Regions from separate parts of the Nitrobacter sp. CN101 genome, predicted to be linked through region 4. Evidence: predicted binding sites of a transcription regulator. Region 4 holds the regulator's gene; each other region holds the start of a gene.
What was found. Region 4 encodes HrcA, which represses chaperone genes, less so after heat shock. Its sites were predicted from a motif close to GTTAGCACTCNCNNNNNGNGAGTGCTAAC; they were not measured.
Positions count from the first base shown of each region.

Region 1 (3,111 bases), 740 kb from region 4:
TCTTCGGGTGCCGCTTATTAAGCAGGTTTATGTCTTGTCGCTCTTGCAGCGAGCGCAGATCTTCTTGTGTAGCGAATAGTGTTAGCTGATTGCTCGTCCGGCGTCTGAAGGCCGAGTGAGTGGTAGGCGGTCCAGCTCTTGCGAGGGATCTTGCGGCCGTCACGCAACGCTTCGAGAGCACCGCTGAGATCGGATCCGTAGTTTTCTTCCATTGATGTTGATTGTTCTTATCCCTATTCAGTTTTCAACGAGCCGCTATCAGTTTACGCGCTGTGTGGTTTACATCCGTTGAACGGAGCGGATGGCCTGGGAAGGCGGAATTGGCGCATAAACAATTAAAGCTGCCCCGCATTCGCAGAACGGCTCGTATTCGGTATGTCTCCGCCAACAATGGCGCAGATGAATTCTACCACATCGGTAAAATGCACACGCGCAATCGTCATTGTTTCAAACAAAGGCATATGTGACGTCTACCACGCCTCGAGCCGCGCAAGCTTCGCTATTCCCACCCTAACGTTCAGTTCGGGCTAATCAGGAAGTCTCTATACTTGCGGTCCCAGCCCTTCATATGCCTGAGCAATGCCTGGCGCCGCTGTTCGGGCATGCCGGGGCCGTGTTCTATGAAGTCCTGAACAGTCTTCTTGAACTCGTTTGCCCGCGACTCCGAGCCCTGCGTCAGGTCGCCGTACTGCGCGACGATTTCCGTCACCCGAACTTCTATGTCATCCATCTATATGGTCCTCTGAGGCCTATCTGATATGGTGACCGCGCGCCCACATAGCTAGCTCCGCCTGCTCCGAAAGTCCTTGAACGAAGCGTCGATCAGGGGAGCTTGTCGAGCACGATCAGCTGCCGCTCCTCGCGCCTGCCGGACGCGCTTCCAGGAATGCCTCCAGGGTATCCTTGACCTGCGGCACCTTCACGTCGGTGCTTTCGGGCCCGTCGCTGAAGCGCGCGAGTATCTCCTGTATCTGCTTCTCGGCATCGTCATCATCGCTTATCCTCATGCTCCCATCAGCCCTTCTGCCGAACGGTAAGAGGGCAGCCCTGATATTTTCGAAGCCGGCTCGCGGGTTGCCGTTGGTTTGAAATCCGCCGTCATCAGCGATGTTGCGTACCTCGATCGAAGACATCTCCATCGCCGATAAGGTGCAATGGCGCCCGGTTCGCAATGGCGATGTGATCTCCGTCCCCGCTGGCACATGCATGCGGTCGGCGCCGGAAGCCGGAAATATCGCGGTCGTAGATCTTGCGCGCTAGCGTTCCGGGCTTATGTCAGAAGCGGATAGCACTCGTTCATTACGACTGCCAATTCCAGAATCCCAACAGCAAAGTAGGATCGCATGAACTTCCGTCCGCTTCACGATCGCGTCGTGGTCAAGCGTATCGACGCCGAAGACAAAACCGCTGGCGGCATCATCATTCCGGATACGGTCAAGGAAAAGCCCTCGCAGGGCGAAATCACTGCCGTCGGGCCTGGTGGCCGTGACGAGGCAGGCAATCTGATCCCGATCGATCTCAAGGTCGGCGATCGCGTGCTGTTCGGCAAGTGGTCCGGCACCGAGGTCAAGCTCGACGGTCAGGATCTCCTGATCATGAAGGAAAGCGACATCATGGGCGTTCTCACCGATCTGCCCGCCGCCAAGAAGAAGGCCGCGTAGGCACAGCCATTTTTCCTAATCCTGAGGAGTCGGCGCAGCTGGCGCCTCGAAGGATAAGGCTCGCAATCCAAATCTCATTTCTCAAGAAACCGTCCAATCGCGCGATCTTTGGGATCTGACGAAAACGGAGATTATTATGTCAGCCAAAGAAGTCAAATTCGGCGTTGATGCTCGCGACCGCATGCTGCGCGGCGTCGAGATTCTCAACAACGCGGTGAAGGTCACGCTCGGCCCCAAAGGCCGCAACGTCGTGCTGGAAAAGTCATTCGGCGCGCCCCGTATCACCAAGGACGGCGTCACCGTCGCCAAGGAAATTGAGCTTGAGGACAAGTTCGAGAACATGGGCGCGCAGATGGTGCGCGAAGTCGCTTCCAAGTCCGCGGATGCGGCCGGTGACGGCACCACCACCGCGACGGTTCTGGCGGCTGCGATTGTGAAGGAAGGCGCCAAGTCGGTCGCCGCCGGCATGAATCCGATGGACCTGAAGCGCGGGATCGACCTGGCCGTCGAAGCCGTGGTCGCCGACCTCGTCAAGAACTCCAAGAAGGTCACCTCGAACGAGGAAATCGCCCAGGTCGGGACCATTTCATCCAATGGCGACACGGAAATCGGCAAGTTCCTCGCCGACGCCATGAAGAAGGTCGGCAACGAGGGCGTCATCACGGTTGAAGAAGCCAAGTCGCTCGAGACCGAACTTGAGGTGGTCGAGGGCATGCAGTTCGACCGCGGCTACATCTCTCCCTACTTCGTCACCAACGCCGAAAAGATGCGCGTCGAGATGGACGACGCCTACGTCCTCATCAACGAAAAGAAGCTATCTCAGTTGAACGAATTGCTTCCGTTGTTAGAAGCCGTGGTGCAGAGCGGCAAACCGCTTGTGATTATTGCGGAAGACGTCGAGGGCGAAGCGCTCGCCACCCTCGTCGTCAACCGTCTCCGAGGTGGTCTGAAGGTCGCAGCCGTCAAGGCGCCGGGCTTCGGTGATCGCCGCAAGGCCATGCTGCAGGACATCGCCATTCTGACCGGCGGTCAGGCGATCAGCGAAGACCTCGGCATCAAGCTCGAGAACGTCACGCTGCAGATGCTCGGCCGCGCCAAGAAGGTGATGATCGACAAGGAGAACACCACCATTGTCAGCGGGGCCGGCAAGAAGGCCGACATCGAGGCGCGCGTGAACCAGATCAAGGCGCAGATCGAGGAAACCACCTCGGACTACGACCGCGATAAGCTGCAGGAGCGTCTCGCTAAGCTCGCGGGCGGCGTCGCGGTGATCCGCGTCGGCGGCGCGACCGAGGTCGAGGTGAAGGAACGCAAGGACCGCGTGGATGACGCGATGCATGCGACCCGCGCGGCCGTCGAGGAAGGCATCGTGCCGGGTGGCGGCGTCGCCCTGCTCCGTGCCTCCGAGCAGCTCAAGCGCATTAAGACGCAGAACGATGACCAGAAGACC
Region 1 covers NZ_AP038833.1:3,889,988-3,893,098, reverse strand. The annotation lists gene ACZ5IL_RS19420 (hypothetical protein) at 518-730, opposite strand; gene ACZ5IL_RS19415 (hypothetical protein) at 846-1,007, opposite strand; gene ACZ5IL_RS19410 (co-chaperone GroES) at 1,344-1,661, shown strand; gene groL (chaperonin GroEL) at 1,798-3,111, shown strand, end outside.
Region 1: the regulator HrcA is predicted to act here: its motif matches at 1,285-1,313, upstream of ACZ5IL_RS19410 (co-chaperone GroES).

Region 2 (3,111 bases), 990 kb from region 4:
CAAACCTATCGCGCACAAATCGAGCAATGCGAAAAGCTCAAGACCGAACTCGATCTGATCTACGACGCCATCAGCCGCACCAAGCAGGAAATCGCGGTTCTACATGGCAAGAGTTTCAGCGGCGACGAGATGGCGAAGGTGACCGACGAGCTTGGCGCCGTGGTAGGAGGTACCGAGCAAGCGACCCAACAAATCCTGGAGGCGGCTGAGGCGATCGATCAGTCGGCCAGCGCGCTGTCGAAGGCGGCATCGCCGGAGCAGGCTCGGTTGTTGAGCGAGGAGATCCAGGAGCGCGTGATCTCGATTTTCGAGGCGTGCAATTTCCAGGATCTCACCGGCCAGCGCATTGCCAAGGTGATGAGCACGATGAAGTTCATCGAGCATCATATCAATGTCATGATGGATATCTGGGGAGGTGTGGACGCCATCCGTGCCCATGCTCCACCGATCGTCGACGATCGCGTCGGCGATGCGAAGCTGCTGAACGGTCCGAAGCTCGAAGGCGACGAGGGACACGCGTCCCAGGACGATATCGACGCGCTGTTCGGTTAGCCTCAGGAAGCGTCACATCCCTCATTGAGAATGCCCGGCCGTCGCGCCGGGCATTTGGTTTGAATCGATCGCGCGTAGCCCCGGCTAATGGGCCTGTGGCTTTGCCGCCGTGTGGCGGGGGGCCGACGCGGCCGCAGGCGTGCAGCGGATATAGACCATGTTGCCGTAGCGCGTCGCCGCATCCGAGTCGATGAAGCGCGTGATGAGCACGTGGCCGTCGAAGGAGACGATCTCGCGATCTTTTGGACCGCCGGGGGGGCCTTCCGGCCCGATGTAGTTCTTGCCACTCTGGCTACCCTTGAGCCGCAACTCCTGCGGCGTCGCCTCGTCGGCAAGATGCATGATGACGCCGCCATTGCCGCCTGCGCTGATCACGTAAGGATTTTTGCACTGCGCCCTGGCCGCGGCCTCGGTCCGAGACCGGTCGTTCGGATTTTGATAGGACGCAAGACCCCACCGTCCGACCAGTTCCTCGGCACGGACCGTGGCCGGGAGTTCTGGCTCGACGGGCGGCGGGGGCGCCGGCTGCGTCGACAGTCCGATCGAGCCGAACGACCCGCATCCGCCGAGAAACACCGCCAGGGCCGCGGCCGCCCCAAGGTTCAAAGCCGCGCGTCCGCCGTCTGATTTGACCATTATAAATACCCCCACCGAATTTCCGACCGCTGTGCCCCCAGCAGCCGGACCTAAAAAATGAGATCGCAGCACCCGCACTCGCCAAGGTGGAGAAGCTACGACATACTTGCGTCTATCCTACACGCCCTCACCAACGGCTTAAGAGGCTTGCTTGACAGCATGGCTGCCAAGCCATATCCCCGCCCACGAATAGCACTCTCGGAATATGATTGCCAAAAAGATACGAATCGCTCGGCCGTCTTGAATTCAGAGCGCATGCATCCATCGATGGCAATTCAGAGTCCTGCGAACCCCCCGGAGGAGCGTTATGGCTAAGACCAAATTTCGTCCGCTGCATGACCGTGTTGTGGTCAAACGGATTGATGCCGAGGAAAAAACTAAAGGCGGCATCATCATTCCCGAAACGGCAAAGGAAAAGCCCTCCCAGGGTGAGGTCGTGGCCGTTGGTCCCGGCGGACGCGACGAAACCGGAAAGCTCACGCCGATCGATGTCAAGGTCGGCGACAAGGTGCTGTTCGGCAAGTGGTCGGGCACCGAGATCAAGCTCGACGGCCAGGATCTCCTCGTCATGAAGGAATCCGACCTCATGGGCATCGTCGGCTAGCGTCCCTCCGCAATCAACCGCTCCGATTGGAGCGTCATGCCCGGACTGGATCCCGGCATCCATCTTTCAAAACGATGGATTGCCGGCATAGGCGCGAAGCGACGCCGTGCTTCGAACGGCTATGCTCGGCAATGACGCCCAAGGGAAGCGGCACACAACAAACCAGGAGTAACATTCAATGGCCGCCAAAGACGTCAAGTTTTCCGGCGACGCGCGCCAACGCATGCTGCGCGGCGTCGATATCCTCGCCGACGCGGTGAAGGTGACCCTCGGCCCGAAAGGCCGCAATGTCGTGATCGAAAAGAGCTTCGGCGCGCCCCGCATTACCAAAGACGGCGTCACCGTTGCCAAAGAGATCGAACTCGAGGACAGGTTCGAGAACATGGGCGCTCAGATGGTGCGCGAGGTCGCCTCCAAGACCAACGATCTCGCCGGCGACGGCACCACGACCGCCACGGTGCTGGCACAGGCCATCGTCCGCGAGGGCGCGAAGGCAGTTGCCGCCGGCATGAACCCCATGGATCTCAAGCGCGGCATCGACATCGCCGTCGCCGCCGTGGTGAAGGACATCGGGAAGCGCGCGAAGGCGGTGGCGTCCTCGGCCGAAGTCGCTCAGGTCGGCACCATCTCGTCCAATGGCGACGCCTCGATCGGCAAGATGATCGCACAAGCGATGCAGAAGGTTGGCAATGATGGCGTCATCACCGTCGAGGAGAACAAGTCGCTCGAGACCGACGTCGATATCGTGGAGGGCATGAAGTTCGACCGCGGCTATCTTAGCCCCTACTTCATCACCAATGCGGAGAAAATGGCGGTCGAACTCAACGACGCCTACATCCTGCTGCACGAGAAGAAGCTGACCGGCCTCCAAACTTTGCTGCCGGTGCTCGAGGCGGTCGTGAAATCCGGCAAGCCGCTGCTGATCATCGCGGAAGATGTCGAAGGCGAAGCGCTGGCCGCGCTGGTGGTCAATCGGCTTCGTGGCGGCCTGAAAGTGGCAGCAGTGAAGGCACCGGGCTTCGGTGATCGCCGCAAGGCCATGCTGGAGGACATCGCCATCCTGACCAACAGCCAGCTTATTTCCGACGAGCTCGGCATGAAACTCGAGAACGTCACCGTTAATATGCTGGGCCGCGCCAAGAAAGTGCTGATCGACAAAGAGAACACCACCATCGTCAACGGCGCCGGCAAGAAAAAGGACATCGAGGCACGGGTCGGACAAATCAAGGCGCAGATAGAGGAGACCACCTCCGACTATGACCGCGAGAAGCTGCAAGAACGTCTGGCCAAGCTCGCCGGCGGCGTCGCGGTAATCCGTG
Region 2 covers NZ_AP038833.1:1,304,684-1,307,794, reverse strand. The annotation lists gene ACZ5IL_RS06340 (protein phosphatase CheZ) at 1-552, shown strand, start outside; gene ACZ5IL_RS06335 (hypothetical protein) at 637-1,188, opposite strand; gene ACZ5IL_RS06330 (co-chaperone GroES) at 1,496-1,792, shown strand; gene groL (chaperonin GroEL) at 1,971-3,111, shown strand, end outside.
Region 2: the regulator HrcA is predicted to act here: its motif matches at 1,377-1,405, upstream of ACZ5IL_RS06330 (co-chaperone GroES).

Region 3 (3,111 bases), 1.7 Mb from region 4:
ACTTGGTGGTTTCCGTCACAAGTATTTTTGCAAGAGCAGAAATCTCGCTCATCATATCCAGAATTTTTGGTCTGAGTGCGAGCCGCCAAACCGATGGGCCATTACTGAGGCACTTTGAGTGCCGTCAGCATCGTTCTGATTGCGTCCATTGCCGCCGTCAGCTTGGCCTGATCGCGGGATCGCACCACAAGGCTCGTGTTCGGCTTGCCGTTTTCGTCGAGGAAGGGATAACTGCCGATGGTGGTGTCCGGGTGCGCCTCGGCGATCTCGCGCAGCGGCGTGCCGATGTCACCTTCCCGGCAATTGCCGCGCACCGATTCCGACAGCATCCGCTCGCCTACCTGGAGCGACGGCGCGACGATATCCATCATCGCTTGCATGATCGATGGCACTCCCGCCATGACAATGACATTGCCGATCCTGAAACCGGGCGCCAGAATGGTTGCGCTCTGAATCGGTTCGGACCCTCGGGGAAGCCGCGCCATCCGCAACCGCGCCTCATTCAACTCGCCGGGCTTCTGGTAACGCTCCTTGAAACGCGCCACCACCTCGGGATGATAATCGATGCTGACGTCCAAGGCTTTCGCAATACTGTCGGCGGTGATGTCGTCATGCGTGGGGCCGATACCTCCGGTCGTGAAGACGTAGGTGTAACGCGCGCGAAGCGCGTTCAACGCCGCGACGATATCGGACTCATCGTCTGCGACGATGCGCACCTCCTTGAGGTCAATTCCGATATTGGTCAGGTATTCCGCAATGAATCCGATGTTCTTGTCCTTCGTCCGGCCGGACAGGATTTCGTCTCCGATCACTAAAACGCCCGCGGTGACAATATCACCCATCACCTCTCCTCGCCGTCAGCAGGTACTTGTCCCTCGCCCGGAACCTGCCGCGTCATGGCGAGCCCGCCGCGCGCATTCGGGATCATCACATGACGCGCAGCCGCGCCAGCGTCAAGACGTGCGCCTTGACTGCGCAACAACAGAGGCCGCAGCGCTCCATCGTCAAGGCCCTCAATGCAGACAGAACACGCCATCCACCGCGCGCAATTCAGCAGGCTTGATCAGCCTCGAATGCGCGACCGTCACCGAAACCAGCGGTCCATCGAGTTGCTTCTCCCAAAAGGCGAGGAAGTCGCACAGCACCGGAAATTTCGGGAACATGTCGTAATTCTGCCAGACGTAGCTCTGTAATAACCACTGCCGATCAGGACGGCGGTACAGGATCTCGGCCGTCGTCAAGCCATAGCCGAGCACTTGCTTGCGAAAATCATCCGAAACGCCGCGGAACTGCACGTCATGCTTCGTGACCATCTCAACCTCCTTGAGAAGGCTGCGCTATCGGCGAAGTGACGGGCCGGTTCCCCGATAACGCTCCATTCCTCCGTAATCCGCGGTCTGGACTGGTTTTGATGCACGGATCATCTGGAAAATGTGACACACGAAACCGGAATCACAAATGAAAAAAATAAAGAAACCAGCAATTAACCAAGTTCTAGCAGCAGCTTACTGCATGTGCTAACAATGCTCTGCACGGTAGGTTAGATTGACGAACCAGGCGCTGGCAGTCTCGGTCTTTGATTGCTTAAAAAACACGTCTCGGACCCTTGCCCGCGTCTTGCACCGGGCTTATGTCCTGTCCGGTTAGCTAGCACTCGCTTGTGTTGACTGCTAAAACTCAGAACATCCCAAATTTTCAATATCTTAGGAGGACTGCATGAAATTCCGTCCGCTTCACGACCGCGTCGTGGTCAAGCGCATCGACGCTGAAGAGAAGACCGCAGGCGGCATTATCATTCCCGACACGGCCAAGGAAAAGCCCTCGCAGGGCGAGGTCGTAGCCGTCGGCCCCGGTGGCCGCGACGAGTCCGGCAAGCTGATCCCGATCGATCTCAAGGTGGGCGACAAGGTGCTGTTCGGCAAGTGGTCCGGCACCGAGGTGAAGATCGACGGCCAGGATCTCCTCATCATGAAGGAGTCCGACATCATGGGCGTTCTCACCGACGCCGCACCTGCCAAGAAAAAGGCCGCCTGAGCGCCACCCCCTTCAAAATCATTCAAAGGAAATATCCAATATGTCAGCAAAAGATGTCAAATTCGGCGTCGAAGCTCGCGACAAGATGCTGCGCGGCGTGGACATCCTCGCCAACGCGGTGAGGGTGACACTCGGTCCGAAGGGCCGCAACGTGGTGCTCGAAAAGTCATTCGGCGCGCCCCGCATCACCAAGGACGGCGTCACCGTCGCCAAGGAAATCGAGCTTGACGACAAGTTCGAGAACATGGGCGCGCAGATGGTGCGCGAAGTCGCCTCCAAGTCCGCTGACGCGGCTGGCGACGGCACCACCACCGCGACGGTTCTGGCCCAGGCGATCGTGAGGGAAGGCGCCAAGTCGGTCGCCGCCGGCATGAACCCGATGGACCTGAAGCGCGGCATTGATCTGGCCGTCGACGCCGTGGTCGCTGACCTCGTCCGGAATTCCAAGAAGGTCACCTCGAACGAGGAAATCGCCCAGGTCGGCACCATCTCGGCCAACGGCGATTCCGAAATCGGCAAATTCCTCGCCGACGCCATGAAGAAGGTCGGCAACGAGGGCGTCATCACGGTTGAGGAAGCCAAGTCGCTCGAGACCGAACTCGATGTCGTCGAGGGCATGCAGTTCGACCGCGGTTACATCTCCCCCTACTTCGTCACCAACGCCGAAAAGATGCGCGTTGAGATGGACGACGCCTACATCCTCATCAACGAAAAGAAGCTCTCCTCGCTGAACGAGCTGCTGCCGCTGCTCGAGGCCGTGGTGCAGACCGGCAAGCCGCTGGTGATCGTCGCCGAAGACGTCGAAGGCGAAGCGCTTGCGACGCTGGTGGTCAACCGCCTGCGCGGCGGCCTCAAGGTCGCGGCCGTCAAGGCGCCGGGCTTCGGCGACCGCCGCAAGGCCATGCTGCAGGACATCGCTATCCTGACCGGCGGTCAGGCGATCAGCGAAGATCTCGGCATCAAGCTCGAGAACGTCACGCTGCAGATGCTCGGCCGCGCCAAGAAGGTGATGATCGACAAGGAAAACACCACGATCGTCAACGGCTCCGGCAAGAAGGCTGACATCGAGGCGCGCGT
Region 3 covers NZ_AP038833.1:2,049,165-2,052,275, reverse strand. The annotation lists gene gpt (xanthine phosphoribosyltransferase) at 1-2, opposite strand, end outside; gene ACZ5IL_RS10135 (competence/damage-inducible protein A) at 102-842, opposite strand; gene ACZ5IL_RS10130 (usg protein) at 1,014-1,313, opposite strand; gene groES (co-chaperone GroES) at 1,717-2,034, shown strand; gene groL (chaperonin GroEL) at 2,075-3,111, shown strand, end outside.
Region 3: the regulator HrcA is predicted to act here: its motif matches at 1,647-1,675, upstream of groES (co-chaperone GroES).

Region 4 (3,111 bases):
CTCGCCGGTCATCACGAAGTTTGCATCGGTGTCGGCTTCCGAATCTTCTGCATAGTCCAGATCGAGGACGGGCGTGCCATTGTAGATACCGCATGAGATCGCCGCGACATTGTCTCGAAGCACGCTCGCCTTGAGCATGTTGCGGGCCTTCATCCAGTTGACGCAGTCGGCTAACGCGACCCATGCGCCGGTGATCGATGCGGTGCGCGTGCCGCCATCGGCCTGAATGACGTCGCAATCGACTGTGATCTGGCGTTCGCCGAGCGCCTCGAGATCGATTGCGGCACGCAAGGAGCGGCCGATCAGGCGCTGGATTTCGACGGTCCGGCCGCCTTGCTTGCCAGCGGAGGCCTCGCGCCGGGTTCGCTCCAGCGTGGCGCGCGGCAGCATTCCGTATTCGGCCGTCACCCAGCCCCGACCCTGGCCCTTGAGCCACGGCGGCAGCCGCTCCTCGAGCGTCGCGGTGACCAGCACATGGGTATCCCCGAATTTCACCATGCAGGAGCCTTCGGCGTATTTGACCACGCCACGTTCCAGCGACACGGCGCGCAGTTCATCCGGTGCACGGCGGCTAGGCCGCATGGGAACCCTCCAGCTATTCTATGAAAATCGTCGTGCCGTGCTTTTAGGGGTGAGGAGCCGCACCGGCAAGGGTCAGAACTGCGATTGCCAAAGGCTGCTTGTAACTGGTGCGCCGGAGAGACAAACTAGATCCGGTCCCAGGCGCAACAGTCAGTATACGCGGGAGATATCGTTGGCCCATCACGATCCGATCGGTCTGATTGCGCCGAACGCCGGGCTTGCCCAGTTGAACGAGCGGTCGCGCGACATTTTTCGGCAGATCGTCGAAAGCTACCTTGCAACGGGCGAACCGGTGGGTTCCCGCAACGTTTCCCGCCTCATCACGGTGCCGCTCTCGCCTGCGTCGGTCCGCAATGTGATGTCGGACCTCGAACAGCTCGGGCTGATTTATGCACCGCATACCTCGGCCGGCCGCTTGCCGACCGAGCTCGGCCTGCGGTTCTTTGTCGATGCCTTGATGCAGGTCGGCGATCTGACCGAGCCGGAGCGCCAGTCGATCCAGACTCAACTCGCATCGGTGGGCAAGGCGCAATCGGTCGAGGCTGCATTGGGCGAGGCATTGACACGGCTGTCCGGATTGACCCGGGCGGCGGCGGTGGTTCTGACGGCGAAATCCAATGTACGGTTGAAGCATATCGAGTTCGTCAGGCTGGAGCCCGACAAGGCGCTGGTCGTGCTGGTCGCCGAAGACGGGCAGGTCGAAAACCGCGTGCTGACGCTCCCCTCCGGCGTCCCGGCTTCGGCGCTGACGGAGGCGTCAAACTTTCTGAACGCTCGAATTCGCGGCCGGACGCTGGCCGAGGCAGGGCTCGAGCTTGAGACCGCGTTGACGCAGAGCAAGGCGGAGCTCGATCAGCTCACACAAAAGATCATCGCGGCAGGAATTGCGAGCTGGTCTGGCGGTGACAGCGACGACCGGCAATTGATCGTGCGCGGCCATGCCAACCTGCTCGGAGATTTGCATGCGATGGAGGACCTTGAGCGCGTGCGGCTGCTGTTCGACGACCTCGAAACCAAGCGCGGCGTGATCGATCTGCTTGGCCGCGCCGAACGCGCCGACGGCGTCAGGATCTTTATCGGTTCGGAGAACAAGCTGTTCTCGTTGTCCGGTTCCTCGACGATCATCGCGCCCTATAGCGACGGCGCCGGCCACATCGTCGGCGTTCTCGGAGTGATCGGACCGACCCGGCTGAACTACGCGCGCGTGATCCCGATGGTGGATTATGCGGCCCGCATTGTCAGCCAGATGCTCGGCGGCTGAGCCCGCCCGCCGCCCCTGCGCGCTTGATTTTTGCGCCTGAACCACGATATCCCGCACGACCATCCCTTTTAATTCGAGACCATGTGCAAGAAGGCTGTGTAATGACCGATTCCGACGGCAAATCAAATAATTCCGGCGATCCGGCTCCGGAGGCCGAGCCAGTGGTATCCAAGCCTTACATCATGCCCGACGATCCCGAGGAGGGGGCGGTCGAGGCACTGACCAAGGAGGTCGCGGACGCCAAAGACCGGATGCTGCGCACGTTGGCGGAGATGGAAAACCTGCGCAAGCGCACCGCGCGGGAGGTGTCGGACGCGCGAACCTACGGCATCTCGGGGTTCGCTCGCGACGTGCTGGATATTGCCGACAATCTGCAACGCGCGCTTGATGCGGTGCCCGCCGAGGCACGCGCGGCCGCCGACCCCGGACTCAAAGCCCTGATCGAGGGCGTGGAGTTGACCGAGCGCTCGCTGCACAACGCGCTGGAAAAACATGGTGTTAAAAGATTCGATCCGGCTGGCGAAAAATTCGATCCCAACGTTCATCAGGCCATGTACGAAGTTCCCGATTCGTCCATCCCCGTCGGCACGGTCGCGCAGGTCATTCAGGCCGGCTACATGATCGGCGAGCGGGTGTTGCGTCCGGCGCTGGTAGGTGTTGCGAAGGGCGGAGCCAAGGCAGCCGCGTCCGAATGAATCCGCCCGTTCGCGGACTTAAATACTGCGATGTCAGCCGACTGAATGCGCTTTAGAGCGTCTCGAGCGAGGTATGTCCTTGGGCTTGAATGCGAGAATCAAACACCACTGGCCGATATTGGTTGCTGGTCGAGTTTTGAATTCGACATTCACGCCCGGGACGCGCGTGTTAGGTGGGGCGCGAATGTCAAATTCACTCCACTAGCGCGGCCGAATACCGTCACGAACCGCGCGGAAGCGCGAAAAAGCTTCAGACCACCCATCCCGCGGCGTACTTCCGATCAGACGCATTGCCGTTTTTCCGCTGCCAAACACCAGCCACTGCACGACCGTCACTGGCGTATTCGTTCGTGTGTTAGTACCGTCGATCCGCGTTTCAAAACCGGGCGATCCGTTGATCCGCATCGACTCCGACATGGTGATACGTCCCTCACGCAGGTTCGGGATCGTGGCCGCGATATCGCGCGCAAACCTGTCCCGATCGTCCGGTCGTTCCGGGACTGAACCGATCGGGCTGATAATCATAAAGGCTTTGCTGTCGATGTCGTTTTCCGCTTCTGCGTCGGAAAGCAG
Region 4 covers NZ_AP038833.1:318,057-321,167, forward strand. The annotation lists gene rph (ribonuclease PH) at 1-582, opposite strand, end outside; gene hrcA (heat-inducible transcriptional repressor HrcA) at 755-1,843, shown strand; gene grpE (nucleotide exchange factor GrpE) at 1,945-2,538, shown strand; gene ACZ5IL_RS01430 (hypothetical protein) at 2,740-3,111, opposite strand, start outside.